One region of the Burkholderia theae genome, then DNA from elsewhere that is predicted to be linked to it. Evidence: riboswitches for the same ligand, from Rfam matches in the RefSeq annotation. Region 1 holds a riboswitch; the other holds the start of a gene.
The links. Region 1 has a riboswitch for cobalamin ahead of ACN22W_RS32045 (CbtB domain-containing protein). Riboswitches for the same ligand answer to the same signal wherever they lie in the genome.
Positions count from the first base shown of each region.

Region 2: linked by a shared signal. The riboswitch ahead of ACN22W_RS08995 (HoxN/HupN/NixA family nickel/cobalt transporter) and the one ahead of ACN22W_RS32045 (CbtB domain-containing protein) in region 1 are both predicted to bind cobalamin.

Region 1 is NZ_CP183462.1:3,209,715-3,217,485, reverse strand. It holds gene metE (5-methyltetrahydropteroyltriglutamate--homocysteine S-methyltransferase) at 1-410, opposite strand, end outside; gene ACN22W_RS32055 (LysR family transcriptional regulator) at 537-1,445, shown strand; gene ACN22W_RS32050 (CbtA family protein) at 1,468-2,190, opposite strand; gene ACN22W_RS32045 (CbtB domain-containing protein) at 2,204-2,413, opposite strand; cobalamin riboswitch at 2,446-2,582, opposite strand; gene ACN22W_RS32040 (histidine phosphatase family protein) at 2,636-3,223, shown strand; gene ACN22W_RS32035 (inorganic phosphate transporter) at 3,383-4,975, shown strand; gene ACN22W_RS32030 (2OG-Fe(II) oxygenase) at 5,263-6,006, shown strand; gene ACN22W_RS32025 (DHA2 family efflux MFS transporter permease subunit) at 6,282-7,706, opposite strand.
Region 2 is NZ_CP183461.1:1,923,741-1,931,511, forward strand. It holds gene ACN22W_RS08975 (cobyrinate a,c-diamide synthase) at 1-1,133, opposite strand, end outside; gene cobO (cob(I)yrinic acid a,c-diamide adenosyltransferase) at 1,136-1,738, opposite strand; gene ACN22W_RS08985 (cobalamin biosynthesis protein) at 1,773-2,150, opposite strand; gene cobA (uroporphyrinogen-III C-methyltransferase) at 2,147-2,956, opposite strand; cobalamin riboswitch at 3,066-3,302, opposite strand; cobalamin riboswitch at 3,417-3,682, shown strand; gene ACN22W_RS08995 (HoxN/HupN/NixA family nickel/cobalt transporter) at 3,870-4,928, shown strand; gene cobW (cobalamin biosynthesis protein CobW) at 4,954-6,033, shown strand; gene cobN (cobaltochelatase subunit CobN) at 6,040-7,771, shown strand, end outside.

The DNA of each region.
Region 1 (7,771 bases):
TCCGCGTGGAATTCCGGCACGATGTAGTGATAGTTCGTGTCGAACCACTTCGTCATTTCACCGGCCGAGACACCGCCGCAGCACGCGGCATGCTCTTCGGCCGACTGCGCCGACCGGCCGCGCGCGACGCGGAAATAGTTGTCGAGCACGTCGCCGTGGAAGCCCTGCACGCGCTTCGGCAGGTTGCCGAGCGTGAAGCTCATGTCGAGCACCTGGTCGTAGAACGCGAAGTCGCCGAGCGGCGCCAGGTCCAGATCGCGCTGGTCGTTCCAGTGGCGCTGGCGCAGCTGCGCGCCGAGCGCCTTCAGCTCGTCGCGCGACGATTCGCCTTTCCAGTAGCGTTCGAGACCGAACTTGAGTTCGCGCTTCGCGCCGATGCGCGGGAAACCGAGGTTGTGTGTGGTGACCATGACGCTGCCGTCCAGATGTAGTGAATGTCCGGCAGCCATGATAGGGATTTCAACACATGAAATAAAATGGCATTATTTCATTCATCCATTAAAATTGTTCATGCATCTGTCGGGTGAGCGATAACCATGCTGGAACGATTCCATCTCGTCGTGATTCGTGAAGTCGAGCGCCAGGGCTCGCTGACCGCGGCCGCCAACGCGCTGCACCTCACGCAATCGGCGCTCAGCCATACCGTCCGGAAAATCGAGCAGCAGCTCGGCACGCCGATCTGGGACCGGGAAGGTCGCGGCCTGCGGCTCACGCAGGGCGGGCAATATCTGCTGAAGCTGGCGAACCGGCTGCTGCCGCAGTTCGAGCTCGCCGAGGAGCGGATGAAGCAGTACGCGAAGGGCGAGCGCGGCACGCTGCGCATCGGGATGGAATGCCACCCGTGTTACCAGTGGCTGCTGAAGGTCGTGTCGCCTTATCTGTCGCGCTGGCCCGACGTCGACGTGGACGTGAAGCAGCGCTTCCAGTTCGGCGGCATCGGCGCGCTGTTCGGTTACGACATCGACGTGCTCGTCACGCCCGATCCGCTGAACAAGCCGGGTCTGCACTTCGTTCCCGTATTCGATTACGAGCAGGTGCTGGTGGTCGCTGACTCACACCGGTTCGCGAACGCCGACTACGTGACGCCCGCGCAATTGACGGACGAGATCCTGATCACCTACCCGGTCGAAACCGACCGGCTCGACATCTACAACCAGTTCCTGACGCCGGCCGGCATCGTGCCGAGGCGGCACAAGTCGATCGAGACGACCGACATCATGCTGCAGATGGTGGCGAGCGGGCGCGGCGTGGCCGCGCTGCCGAGATGGCTCGCCGACGAATACGCGGACCGCATGCCGGTCGTGCCGGTCAAGCTCGGCAAGAAGGGCATCGCGAAGCAGATCTTTCTCGGCATCCGCGAGGCGGACGCGGCGATCGACTATCTGGCCGCGTTCGTCGCGCTGGCGCGAGAATCGACGTGGAGCGCGCCGCGCATGATGCGCTAGGCGCGCCCGGTTGCAGGACGTGTCAGGCGGCGCGCATGCCGATGCGTTCGCCGCGCTCGACCCACGCGCCGAACAGCAGGCCGATCGTCGTCCACATGATCACCTGCATGCCGATCGCCGCGACGCGGAACTTCCACAGCACGGCGGCCGGGAAAGCGGCCGGCACCTCGTTGATCGACGGCAGCCCGAACTGCACCGCCGCGATGATCGCGACGAACACGAGCCCGGCGACGATCGACGCGTTCCATTGGCCGAGCTTCGCCAGCAGATGGCGGCGCACGCTGACCGAGAACACCATCGTCGCGATCGAGATCGCGATCATCAGGAAGAACAGGCCCGTGCGATAGCCGATCGTGTCGGGATCGCCGACCGACGGCGGATTGGCCGGGTACTTGAGGTTCGGCACGATCACGAGCGCGATGAACGCCGCCAGTGCGAGCCACGCGGCCAGCGGCCGCGCCGGGAGGCGGCCGCCGCGCCCGTACGCGAACGCGAAGACCAGCGAGAACAGCCCGCCGAATGCCGCACCGTAGGTCACGACACCGGTCAGCAGGCCAAGGCCGGCCTGCGTGTGACGACTGACCAGCTCGGGCTCCGGCGCATCGCCTTTGGCGGTGTCGAGCTTTTCTTCAAAGGAAATCGCCTGATCGACTTGCGGTTCGCCGACGATTTTCGCGAAACCGAACGTGAGGAGGCCCGCGGCGATGCCTGCGAGCATCCCGCGCATGAGCAGCTTTCCGACCATCGTGTTCTCCGCGTCAGTGGCAGGGAAAGCCGAGCAGATGGCGGCCGTCGTGGACGAATTCGTGAACGTACATACCCGGCACGAGCGACGTCGCGCCTTGTTCCGCGCCGACGAAATACAGGGCGAGCAGCAGGATCAGGCCGACGAACACGGCCCACGGCAACAGTTCACGGACGGGGATGGGTGCCGGCACGACGACCGGCTTCAGCACTGCTTCGCTCATGGATGCACCTCAGGGGAATCGCGCCCCGACAAATGTTGGATGGGTACGAAGGCAGGTCTGGCTTCCGGGATCGAGATTCCCCGGTTACAGTGGCGCGACCGCGCCGGAATTGCACCGGCTTCCGCGTTTCGTATCGGGCGGATTGTACGCGCGAAAGTCCGCGTGTTGAAGTGACGGCGTGCGAGCGACCGCACGTTCCGCCCGGCCCCTCCGACAACCGACATGACCCTGCATGCCTCGCTGCGCCTGATCGCACACGCATCGACCCGTGCGATGCGCACCGGCACGTTTCCCGACGACGATCCGCTCGACGCGCGCGGGCTCGCCGACGCCGCCGCATTGCGCGACCGGTGGGCGGGCGTCGCCGGCGCGATCGTGCTGTGCAGCCCCGCCCGCTGCGCGCGACAGACTGCCGATGCGCTCGGGCTGCGCGCCGACATCGATCACGCGCTGCGCGACATCGACTACGGCAACTGGCGCGGCCAGCGGCTGCACGATCTCGGCCGCGACTGTCCTGACGAATTGGGTGCATGGATCGGCGATCCGTCCGCATCGCCGCACGGCGGCGAATCGTTCGACGCAGCCATGCGGCGCGTCGGCACATGGTTGAACGCGCTGCAGCACGACCGCGACATCGTCGCGATCACGCATGCGGCGATCATTCGCGCGGCCGTCGCGCAGGCGCTGCGGATGGATTCCAGGGCCGCGACTCGCGTCGACGTCGCGCCGCTGTCATGCACGACATTCGCCGCATCGCCGCATGGATGGATGTTGATCGCGGATGTCGATCGGCGCGACACTGATGCGTAAGCCCCTGTCGTGCCGAGTTGCGTGCGCCATGTGGCCGAAGATGCGTGCCGGCGCTCGGCTTACATCGCTGTAAGACATGCCGTTCGTCATCCCGACTGTCATCAAACTGACTGCTGGCCGAAGCTAGGATCAGACGCGATTCCCCTACGAGATGCCGTCATGAATCAACCTGCTTCGTCCGCCTCGAACAATCCGGGCTCCGTCGAACGCACCCGGCAAGTCGGTTATGCCGTCTTCGTGCTGGTACTCGCGATCGGCGCCGTCTATATCGCCATGCACCTGATCGACGATCTGTCGTCGGTCCGCGAAGCGTCGCTGTTCCCGTACCTGATGCTCGGCGCCGCGCTGCTGATCGCGCTCGGCTTCGAATTCGTCAACGGGTTCCACGACACCGCGAACGCGGTCGCCACCGTGATCTACACGCACTCGCTGACGCCGAACGTCGCGGTGATCTGGTCCGGCATGTGGAACTTCCTCGGCGTGATGGTCTCGAGCGGCGCCGTCGCGTTCGGCATCCTGCAGTTGCTGCCGGTCGAGCTGATCCTGCAGGTCGGCAGCGGCTCGGGCTTCGCGATGGTGTTCGCGCTGCTGATCGCCGCGATCGTCTGGAACCTCGCGACCTGGTATTTCGGATTGCCGTCGTCGAGCTCGCATACGCTGATCGGGTCGATCATCGGCGTCGGGCTGATGAACCAGCTGATGCACGGGCCGTCCGGCACGAGCGGCGTCGACTGGGGCCAGGCGCTCGGCGTCGGCAAGTCGCTGCTGTTCTCGCCGATCGTCGGCTTCCTGTGCGCGTCGCTGCTGCTGCTCGTGCTGAAGGCCGTCGTGCGGATTCCGGAGCTGTACAAGGAGCCGCCGAAGGATCAGCCGCCGCCGTTCTGGATTCGCTGCCTGCTGATCCTGACCTGCACGGGCGTGTCGTTCGCACACGGTTCGAACGACGGGCAGAAAGGGATGGGCCTCATCATGTTGATCCTGATCGGCACGGTACCGACCGCGTATGCGCTGAACAAGGCCGTTACGCCGGCCGAATCGCAGACCTTCGTTGCGGTCGCGAACCAGGCGGCCGCAACGTTCGGGAAGTACACGAACGGCGTCGCGCCGTCCGCGAACCCGCGCGCCGACGTCGAACACTACGTGCAGCGCCGTGAGCTGACGCCGGCCGTGCTGCCGGCCGTGCAGCAGTTGTCCACGTCGCTCGCGACCGCGGTCGGCGCGTCGGGCTCGATGGCGGCCGTGCCGCAACGCGACGTCGACAACGTGCGAAACACGATGTATCTGGTGTCCGAAGCAATTCGCCTGATCGAGAAATCGGGACAACCCGCGTTCGCCGCCGACGACAAGCTCGCGATCGACAACTATCGCAAGCAGCTCGACCATGCGACCAAGTTCATTCCGACCTGGGTGAAGGTCGCCGTCGCGATCGCACTGGGTCTCGGCACGATGGTCGGCTGGAAGCGGATCGTCGTGACCGTCGGCGAGAAAATCGGCAAGCAGCATCTGACGTACGGACAGGGCGCGTCGGCCGAAGTCGTCGCGATGCTGACGATCGGCGCCGCAGACATGTACGGGCTGCCGGTGTCGACGACACACGTGCTGTCGTCGGGTGTCGCGGGCACGATGGCGGCGAACGGGTCCGGGTTGCAATGGAGCACGGTGCGCAGCCTCGTGCTCGCATGGGTGCTGACGCTGCCGGCGTCGATCGCGCTCGCGGGCGGGCTCTACTGGCTGTTCCGGTCGGTGGTCTGATCGGGGACGCTTTGGGTGGCCGGTGAGCGCCGGCCACCTGTAGTGGAAGGTTCGACTCTCGCTTCTCCGCTCCGACACGTCGCCGCATGCGGCGTGTCCGTGCCGCATCGCACGCCTCTCCCCCTTCCTTTTCCGAATTGGAGCGCAAGATCTGGAGCGCGCCGTCTCACGGACGTCGGTAGACTGGGTTCATCAACTTCCATCGTGGATTCAACCGTGCGCGGAACGCTTCCTAAGCATTCCACGCGACCGCACGGCACCACGTTGCTGACGAACCGAGGTAGCCCGTGAACATTGCCGATCTGCAACCTGCCGTCGAATCGCTGAACATCGCGCAACGTGTCGACGCAATCGACTGGACGACTGTCGATGCGGAACTCGATCGCCATGGATGCGCGCGTGTGCCAGGCCTGATCTCGGCGAGCGAGTGCGATGCGCTCGCATCGCTCTATCCGCGGGATGCGCTCTATCGTTCACGCGTCGTGATGGCGCGGCACGGATTCGGGCGCGGCGAATACAAGTATTTCGCGTACCCGCTGCCAGAGGTCGTCGCCGAGTTGCGCACGACGATCTACCCGCATCTCGCGCCTATCGCGAATCGCTGGAACAACGCGCTCGGGCTCGACGTCCGTTATCCGAACGACCACGCGACCTTCCTCGATCGCTGCCACGCGGCGGGACAAACACGGCCGACGCCGCTGATCCTTCAATACGGTCCCGAAGACTACAACTGCCTCCATCAGGACCTGTATGGCGAGCATGTCTTTCCACTCCAGGTCGCGATCCTGCTGTCGGCGCCGGGCCGCGATTTCACCGGTGGAGAGTTCGTGTTGACGGAACAGCGGCCACGCATGCAGTCGCGCGCGGAAGTGGTGCCGCTGACGCAAGGCGACGCGGTGATCTTCGCCGTGCACGGCCGGCCCGTGCAGGGAACGCGCGGCTTCTACCGCGTCAACCTGCGCCACGGCGTAAGCCGGATCCGCAGCGGCCACCGCCACACGGTCGGCATCATCTTCCACGACGCACAGTGACGGCAACCGGAACGAGCGCAACGCTATCGTGCCATTCGTCTCGCGGATGAATTCGCACAGGAAACACCGCGCGTCCGCTGCACCAATCGCGCGTTATCGTTCGGGGGTGGTGCGACCGGGCATCATCACGCGATCTGCTCACTCGTTCACAGTGGCCGATGACGGAGTTCGCTGCCCGTCAGGCCATCTTGGCCATGACGAACAGACGCTTCAAGTGAGCGACAGGAAACGAAAGCATTCACCTGTCGCGACACAAAGGCGATTGGCGGCCCGGCCTATCCTCGCGCCACATTCGCCCGCAGCCGGTCGCCCGCATCGAAGGCCAGCCGCGCGTAGCCCGGCAACGTCAGCAGTGCAAGCACACCTGCGGCGACGAACGCCCAGCGGAAATCGTCGAGCACGTAGTGCATGCCGGCCGCATCGCCCCGCACCAACGCCGCGAGCCGCAGCGACAACGCGCCGAACGCGATCCCCATCCCGATCGTCATCTGCTGCGCGGCGCTCCACAACGTGCTGGCCGCGCTCGTCTGGTGAGCCGGGATATCGGCATAGGCCAGCGTCGCGAGCGTCGTGAACTGCATCGACCGCGTCAGCCCGTAGACGAACACGACGAACAGCGTGATCGCCAGCGGCGTCGATGCAGTCAGCCAGCCGCACGCGATCGTGAAGATGCCGACGATCGTCACATCGACGAGCGCGACGCGCCGGAAACCGAAGCGATCGAGGATCCACGACGTTCCCGCCTTCATGCCGAGATTGCCGAGCGCGCTCGCGAGCAGCAGCAGGCCGGACTGGAACGGCGACAGCCCGAAACCGATCTGGAACAGCAGCGGCAGCAGGTACGGCACGGCGTTGATCGCCATTCGCGTGATCGAGCCGGTGAACACCGTCACCGAGAACGTCGGCACCTTCAGCGTCGTGAAATCGAGCAGCGGATGCGCGCAACGTCGCGCATGCAACCACGCGGCAACACCGAACAGCACGCTCGCCCCCACCAGGACCGCCGCGCGCGTGAAGTGCACGTCCTGCTGGCCGGCCGCCTCGGTTCCGATCAACAGGCAGGTCAGCGCTCCACCGGCCAGCACGAAGCCGACCCAGTCGAGCGGCCTTTGTTCGTCGGCCCGCGTGTTCCGGACGATCAGCCAGGTACAGGCCAGCGCGGCAATGCCGAACGGGACGTTCAACAGGAAGATCCAGCGCCATGACGCATAGGTCGTGATAAAGCCGCCGATCGGCGGCCCGACGACCGGCGCGACGATGCCCGGCCACGTGATCGTCGCGATCGCGCGCATCAGCTTCGCCTTCTCGGTGCTGCGCACGACGATCATCCGCCCGACCGGCACCATCATCGCCCCGCCGATACCCTGCAGCAGCCGCGCAGCCGTGAACGTCACGACGCTATCGGACAGCCCGCACAGCACCGACGCTCCAGTAAAAACGACGATTGCACTGGCGAACACCGTGCGGGATCCATAGCGGTCCGCGATCCAGCCGCTGATCGGGATGAATACGGCGAGCGCAAGCATGTAGGCCGTCATCCCGAGACTCAGCGCGTTCGGCCCGACGCCGAACGAGCGCGCCATTTGCGGCAGCGCGGTCGCGATCACGGTTGTGTCGAGGTACTCCATGAAGAACGTTGCGGCGACGAGATACGGCAAGAAGTCGGTCGTCCGACCACCTTGGACAGGGCTGTCAGTCATGAACGGTGCAGGAGACGGAATGCTGAAGACACCGACCGCCAGCGCATGCAGACAAACGCCTAGGA
Region 2 (7,771 bases), on a different replicon from region 1:
GAATAGTGGAACGTATGGCCGCGCATCGGCCCGTCGCGCGTATCGAGCCGCTGCATGCCGAGCGCCGCGAACCGGCGCTGCATCGTCGCGTGGCCCGGCAGCAGGCCGAGCATCGGCGTCGTTGCGCCATCCACATCGGTCAGCGATTCACACAGATACACCATGCCCCCGCATTCCGCGACGATCGGCCGGCCCGCGGCCGCATGCGCACGAATCGTCCGCGCGGTTTCGTCATTCGCCGCGAGCGTCGCCGCATGCAGTTCCGGATAACCGCCCGGCAGGAACAGCGCGTCGCAATCGTCCGGCACGCGCTCGTCCGCGAGCGGCGAGAAGAATCGCAACTGCGCGCCGAGCGCGTCGAGCAACGCTAGATTCGCCGGATAGATGAACGAGAACGCCGCATCGCGCGCGACCGCGATCCGCTTGCCGGCAAGCGTACGCGGCAGCGGTGCCGCGACGCCCGGTTCCGCGAACGCAACGGCCGGCGGCAATTCGGCAAGCGCCGTTTGGGCGAGCACGTCGGCCGCACGCTCGAGCCGCGCATCGAGATCGCCGATGTCGGCCGGCTGGTGCAGGCCGAGATGCCGTTCAGGCAGCGCGATGCCCGCATCGGCGGGCACGTGCCCGAGCCAGCGCAGGTCGTCGGGCAGCGCCTGTTGCAGCAGTTCCGCATGCCGCGCCGAGCCGACTCGGTTTGCCAGCACGCCGTGAAACGGCAACCCCGGCCGGAACCGCGCAAGCCCGAACGCGATCGCCGCGAACGTCTGCGCCATCGATTTCGCGGAGATCACCGCGACGACCGGCACGCCGAACGCGGCCGCGAGATCGGCGCTGCTCGGCGTCCCGTCGAACAGCCCCATCACGCCCTCGATCAGGATCAGGTCCGCATCGCGCGCGGCGTCGGCCAGCAGCGCGCGGCAGCCGGCCTCGCCGACCATCCCGAGGTCGAGCGCATGCACGGGCGCGCCGCTCGCGCGTTCGAGGAGCATCGGATCGAGAAAATCCGGCCCGGTCTTGAACACGCGCACGCGGCGGCCGAGCCGGCGGTGCAGCCGCGCGAGGCCGGCCGTCACCGACGTCTTGCCCTGGCCGGACGCGGGCGCGCTGACGAACAGCGCGGGGCAGGCCGGCACGCTCAGAACTCCACGCCGCGCTGCGCCTTCACGCCTTGCTCCTTGTACGGATGCTTGACGAGCCGCATTTCGGTGACGAGATCGGCCGCGTCGATCAGCGCATCGGGCGCGTGGCGCCCGGTGACGACGACGTGCACCGAGTCCGGGCGCGCGACGAGCGTCGCGAGCACCTCGTCGAGCGGCAGGTATTCGTACTTCAGCACGGTGTTCAGCTCATCGAGGATCACCATCCGGTAGTCGCCGCTTTCGATCATCCGGCGCGCCTCGTCCCAGCCCTTGCGCGCGGTCGCGATGTCGGCGTCGCGGTTCTGCGTGTTCCACGTATAGCCGTCGCCCATCGTCACGAAGTCGCATTCCGCGACGGCGCCGAGGAAGTCACGCTCGGACGTATGCAGCGCACCCTTGATGAACTGCACGACACCGAGCCGCATGCCGTGGCCGAGCACGCGCACGGCCATGCCGAACGCGGCCGTGCTCTTGCCCTTGCCGTTGCCGGTGTGGACCATCAGCAGGCCCTTTTCGTGGGTGGCGGCGGCCTGTTTCTTCTCGTGGCCGGCGCGGCGGCGTTCGGCCATCCGCTGATGGGATTCGGTATCGGTCTTCATCGGGAATCGTCCTGTCGAAAGCGAAACAAAGGGTTCAGAGCGGGCCGGCGAGCGCGACCGTCACGCCGTCCCGGATGGATTTGGGGCCGAGCAGCCGGCCATGCGGCGCCGCGAGCTGCGCGCACGGCTCGGCCACGCCCGCGACGCCGAAGCGCGCGAGCGCGGCATCCGACGGGCCGCTCGCGGCCAGTTCGGGACGGCTCGCGAGCCGCGCCGCGTCGAACCCGACGAGCGCCCAGCCGCGGCGCGCGCACAGCGTGCGCAGCGCACGGGCGTGCGCCTTGTCGGCAAGCGTCGCGACGACCGCCGGTTCGGCGTCCGGGTAAAGCGCCAGCGCCGCGCGGATCGCGGCGTCGAGTTGCGCGGCCGTCGTGCCCGCGCGAAAACCGACGCCGAGCGCGACGCGCATCATGCACCGCCGCCGAGCGCCGCACGCACCGCCGGATCGTCAGCGAGCGCCGCGACGCGGCCGATCACGACAATCGCTGGCGAACCGATGCCGGTCGCGCCGACCTGTTCGACAAGGGTGTCGAGCGTCGCGAGCACGTGCCGCTGCCCGGGACGCGTCGCATTCTCGATCGCCGCGCACGGCGTATCGCCGGGCAGGCCGCCGTCGCGCAGCGCCGCGGCAATCGTATCGAGCCGGCGGATGCCCATGTAGATCACGATCGTCATGCGCGTCGCCGCGAGCGCGCGCCAGTCGGGTTCGTCGGCGCCCGCGCCGTGGCCCGTGACGAAGATCACGCCCTGCGCGTCGCCGCGCTGCGTGACCGGAATGCCCAGTGCGGCCGGTGCGGCGATGCCCGCAGTGATGCCGTTCACGACCTCGACCGGAAAACCCGCCGCGCCGAGCGCGGCCAGTTCCTCGCCGCCGCGACCGAACACGAACGGATCGCCACCCTTGAGCCGCGCGACGCTGCGGCCCGCGCGCAGGTGCGCGAGCATCGCCGCGACGATCGCCTCCTGCGGCGTGGACGCATGGCCGCCGCGCTTGCCGACGTGCTCGATGTGCGCGTCGGCGCGCGCATGGCGCAGCACGTCGGGGTTCACGAGATCGTCGACGAGCAGCACGTCCGCCGCGCCGATCGCACGCACGGCCTTGAGCGTCAGCAGGTCGGCATCGCCGGGGCCGGCGCCGATGAGCCACGCGCGGCTCATCGCGCGCGGCACGGCGCGCACCGTGTCGAAACAGTGGAAAGGGGAAGGCGGGCGGCACATCGGCGGCCGGCAAACAGGCAAGACATGACGGATCGGGCGAAGCCCGCGCGAACGCGGGTGGAATGCGCACCCCATCCGTCCCCCGCGGATCGGGCGTTCGGCGAGCGTCGGGCTCGCCCCTTGCGTCGGCCGGTATCCGGGCTGGCCGCTTGCCAGGCCGCGGCCTTCCCGCCCGGTGAAGGGCAGTGGCATCGTGGGCGGCATGGGCGCGTGCGCGGGGAAGCGCGTCGCGCGGGCGGCGTACCGTTGCGGGGACAGCACAGGCCGGGCGGTCGTCCGCCTCCTGTTTCCCGTTTAACTGCATGCGCGGAATGCGCGTGCGAGCACCGAACGCGGCGCTACGATAGCACAGCGGTCCGCCCGCGCGAACCCGCCGCGCACGGCCTCCGGCGCGGCGCGCGGGCCGTGCGAAACCCGGCCCGGCGGCCCGCGTCGCCTTGACGCTCCCGCCCCCGACGCCTACACTCGCACGCGTTTTGGTGCTCGCGCGCGCCGCTCCGGCGCGCGCAGTTAAACGGGAAACAGGGAGCCTGCCTGCGTCGCAGTCGAGCCAACCTGTGCTGCCCCCGCAACGGTAAGCGAACGCATCGTGCCCGCCACGATGCAACGCCGCTTCGCCGCATGCCGCGCGCATGCGGACGACCGCCACTGGATGCCTTGCGCATCCGGGAAGGCGAAGCGGCGTGTTCGCCAGCCCGGATACCGGCCTAAACGTTGGGGTTCAGCGCCGCGGGGAGGCGGCGCATCGTCCACGGCCGCAGCGTGCCCGACACCCGAGCGTTTCCCGATTCCCGTCGTCCGGCCGCCCGCGCGAGCGCGCATGATCCGGCCCGATGGAGGGCGGGGCCGCACGGGGCCGCGCAGCGACGGCCGTGTTGGCATGCTTCATGTCGACCGTTCGCAAAGGAGCGTCATGCTCGATTCGCTGTTTCGCCTGTTCAACGACAGTTCATCCGGGCTGCGCGGCAAGATTGTCGCGATCTACGCACTGCTGATCGCCTTCAACGTCGGCGCGTGGGTCTGGGCATTCATCGCCTTCCACGGCCAGCCCGTGCTGCTCGGCACCGCGCTGCTCGCGTACGTGTTCGGGCTGCGCCACGCGGTCGACGCCGACCACATCGCGGCGATCGACAACGTGACGCGCAAGCTGATGCAGGAGGGCCGCAGCCCGCTCGGCGCGGGCCTGTTCTTCTCGCTCGGCCACTCGACGGTCGTGATCGTGATGTCGGCCGTGGTCGCGGCAACCGCCGCGTCGCTGTCGCGCTTCGACGGCATGCGCGAGCTGGGCGGCACGATCGGTACCTGCGTATCCGCGTTCTTCCTGCTGCTGCTCGCGGCCGCGAACCTGATGATCCTGGTTTCCGTGTATCGCACGTTTCGCGCGGTGAAGCGCGGCGAGCCGCTCGTCGAGGCGGATCTCGACCTGCTGATGAACCAGCGCGGCGTGCTCGCGCGCATCTTCCGCCCGCTGTTCCGGATCGTGTCGCGCAGCTGGCACCTGTATCCGGTCGGCTTCATGTTCGGCATCGGCTTCGACACCGCGACCGAGATCGCGCTGTTCGGCATCTCGGCCACGCAGGTGCAGGGCGGCCTGTCGTTCTGGTCGGTGATGGTGCTGCCCGCGCTGTTTACGGCCGGCATGACGCTCGTCGACACGACCGACGGCATCCTGATGATGGGTGCGTACCGCTGGGCGTACGTGCGGCCGATCCGCAAGATCTACTACAACATGACGATCACGTTCGTCTCGGTGCTGGTCGCGGCGCTGATCGGCGGCATCGAGGTGCTGGCGCTGCTCGCCGGCAAGCTGTCGCTGCAGGGCACCGTGTGGGACTTCGCGACGACGGCGGCCGCGCATTTCGGGATGCTCGGCTACGTCGTGATCGGGCTGTTCCTCGCGAGCTGGCTCGTGTCCGCCGCGATCTATCGCATCAAACGCTACGACGAGATCGATGTGACGATCTCTGCCTGAACCCCCATTCGACCCAGGACCCACCATGACCCTACGCAAGCTTCCCGTCACGATCGTCACGGGCTTTCTCGGCAGCGGCAAGACGACGCTGATGCGCCACATCCTGCAGCACGCCGAAGGCCGCCGCATCGCGGTGATCGTCAACGAATTCGGTGAACTCGGCATCGACGGCGAAATCCTCAAGGGTTGCGGCATCGGCTGCGACGACACGCAGGACGAAACGTCCGGCCAGCTTTACGAACTCGCAAACGGCTGCCTGTGCTGCACCGTGCAGGAAGAGTTCTATCCGGTGATGGAAGCGCTCGTCGAGCGGCGCGCGGACATCGACCACGTGCTGATCGAGACGTCGGGCCTCGCGCTGCCGAAGCCGCTCGTGCAGGCGTTCAACTGGCCGACGATCCGCAACAGCTTCACGGTCGACGCGGTCGTGACGGTCGTCGACGGGCCGGCCGCCGCGAGCGGCCAGTTCGCGGAAAACCCGCAGGCCGTCGACGCGCAACGCCGTGCGGACCCGAACCTCGACCACGAATCGCCGCTGCACGAGCTGTTCGCCGATCAGCTGTCGTCCGCCGATCTCGTGATCGTGAACAAGGCCGATCTCGTCGGCGACGCGCAGTTCGCGCAGATCGAAACCGCGATCCGCGACGAGATTCCGCCGCAGGTGAAGATCGTGCGCGCGACGCGCGGCGAGCTCGACCTCGCGATGCTGCTCGGGCTCGAATCGGCATCGGAAGACACGATCCACCTGCGTCACGACCATCACGGCTCGGCCGACGACGGAGATCACGATCACCACCACGACGATTTCGACTCGGTCGTCGTATCGGGCGACGCGGGCACGCGCGAAGCGACGATCGCCGCACTGCAGCGCGTGGTCGAGACGCACACGATCTATCGCGCGAAGGGTTTCGCCGCGCTGCCCGGCGCGCCGATGCGGCTCGTGATCCAGGGCGTCGGCCGCCGCTTCGACAGCTATTTCGACCGTCGCTGGCAGGACGGCGAAACGCGCGCGAGCCGCTTCGTGCTGATCGGCGAGGATCTCGACGCGGCCGCACTGCAGCGCGCGTTCGACGCCGCGTGCGCGGCCGAACCGCAACAGGCGTAACGCACGATGCATCTGCTGCGCACCACGCCGGGCGGCTTCGTCGACGATACGCAGGGCGTCGTCCGGATCGACCAGCAACCGGCCGACATCGTGATCCTGAGCTCGGCCGACACGACGCTGTCGCTGCTCGCGAGCGTCGTGCCGCAGCTGCCGGCCGGCTTTCCGAGCGTGCGGCTCGCGAACGTCACGTTCCTGCGGCAGCCGGCGTCGGTCGATTTCTATGTCGACGACGTGCTGCGCCACGCGAAGGCGGTCGTGATCGATCATCTCGGCGGCGAAGCGTACTGGCCGTACGGGATCGAGCAGGCCGTGTCGCTCGCGTCGAAGCGCGGGCAGCAGCTCGCGATGTTCTCGGGCGACCTGCAGGAAGACCCGAACCTCGTTGCGAAGAGCACGGTCGCGCCCGACCTGTGCCGGCTGTGGTGGCGCTACCTGCGCGAGGGTGGCGTGCACAACGCCGACGCGCTGCTGCGCAGCATCGCGTTCCACACGCTCGGCTTCGGCGACGAACCCGAGTTGCCGCGCCCGCTGCCGGCCGCCGCGCTGTATCACCCGGCGCGCGACCGCGCGAGCATCGACGACTGGCGGCCGCGCTGGACGCCCGGCGCGCCGGTCGTCGCGATCCTGTTCTATCGCGCGCACTGGCAGGCCGCGAACACCGCCGTGTTCGACGCGCTGGCCGACGCGCTCGCGCGGGAAGGGCTGAATCCGCTGCCGATCGCGGTGACGTCGCTCAAGGACGCGGTGAGCCGCGAGGTCATCACGCAGCTGTGCGACACGCACGACGTCGCGCTCGTGCTGAACACGACCGCGTTCGCGGCCGGCGCGATCGATGCGGCCGAGCCGGAAGTGCTCGCCGGCGACGCGCCGGTGCTGCAGGTGATCCTGTCCGGCGGCAATCGCGACGCATGGGTGGCCGACAACCAGGGCCTGCACGCGCGCGACATCGCGATGCACATCGCGCTGCCCGAGGTCGACGGGCGCATCGTCACGCGCGCGGTGAGCTTCAAGGGGCTCGCGTATCGCTGCCCGCACACCGAGGTCGACGTCGTGCGCTACCAGCCGGACGCCGAACGGATCGCGTTCGTCGCGGCGCTGGCGCGCGGCTGGTGCCGGCTGCGCACGCTGGACAACGCGAGCAAGCGCGTCGCGCTGATTCTCGCGAACTATCCGCAAAGCGAAGGGCGGATCGGCAACGGCGTCGGGCTCGACACGCCGGCATCCGCGTTGCGCGTGCTCGCTGCGCTGCGCGACGCGGGCTACGCGGTGGCCGACCTGCCGCCCGACGGCGACGCGCTGATCGCGCGGCTCACCGAAGGCGTGACCAACGACGCGGCCGTGCATGCATTGCGCCCGGCGTTCCAGAGTTTTGCACTGGCCGATTACGCCGCGCATTTCGCGCGGCTGCCGGCGGCCGTGCGCGACGCGCTGAACGCGCGCTGGGGGCCGCCCGAAACCGACCCGACGCTGCGGCAAGGGCGTTTCACGATCGCCGGCTGGCGCGCGGGCAACGTGTTCGTCGGCATCCAGCCGTCGCGCTCGCGCGGCGAAAACGACTACGCGAGCTACCACGACGCGGATCTGGTGCCGCCGCACGCGTATCTCGCGTTCTATTTCTGGCTGCGCGATGCATATCGCATCGACGCGGTCATCCACCTCGGCAAGCACGGCAACCTCGAATGGCTGCCGGGCAAGAGCGTCGCGCTGTCCGACGCGTGCTGGCCCGACCTGACGCTCG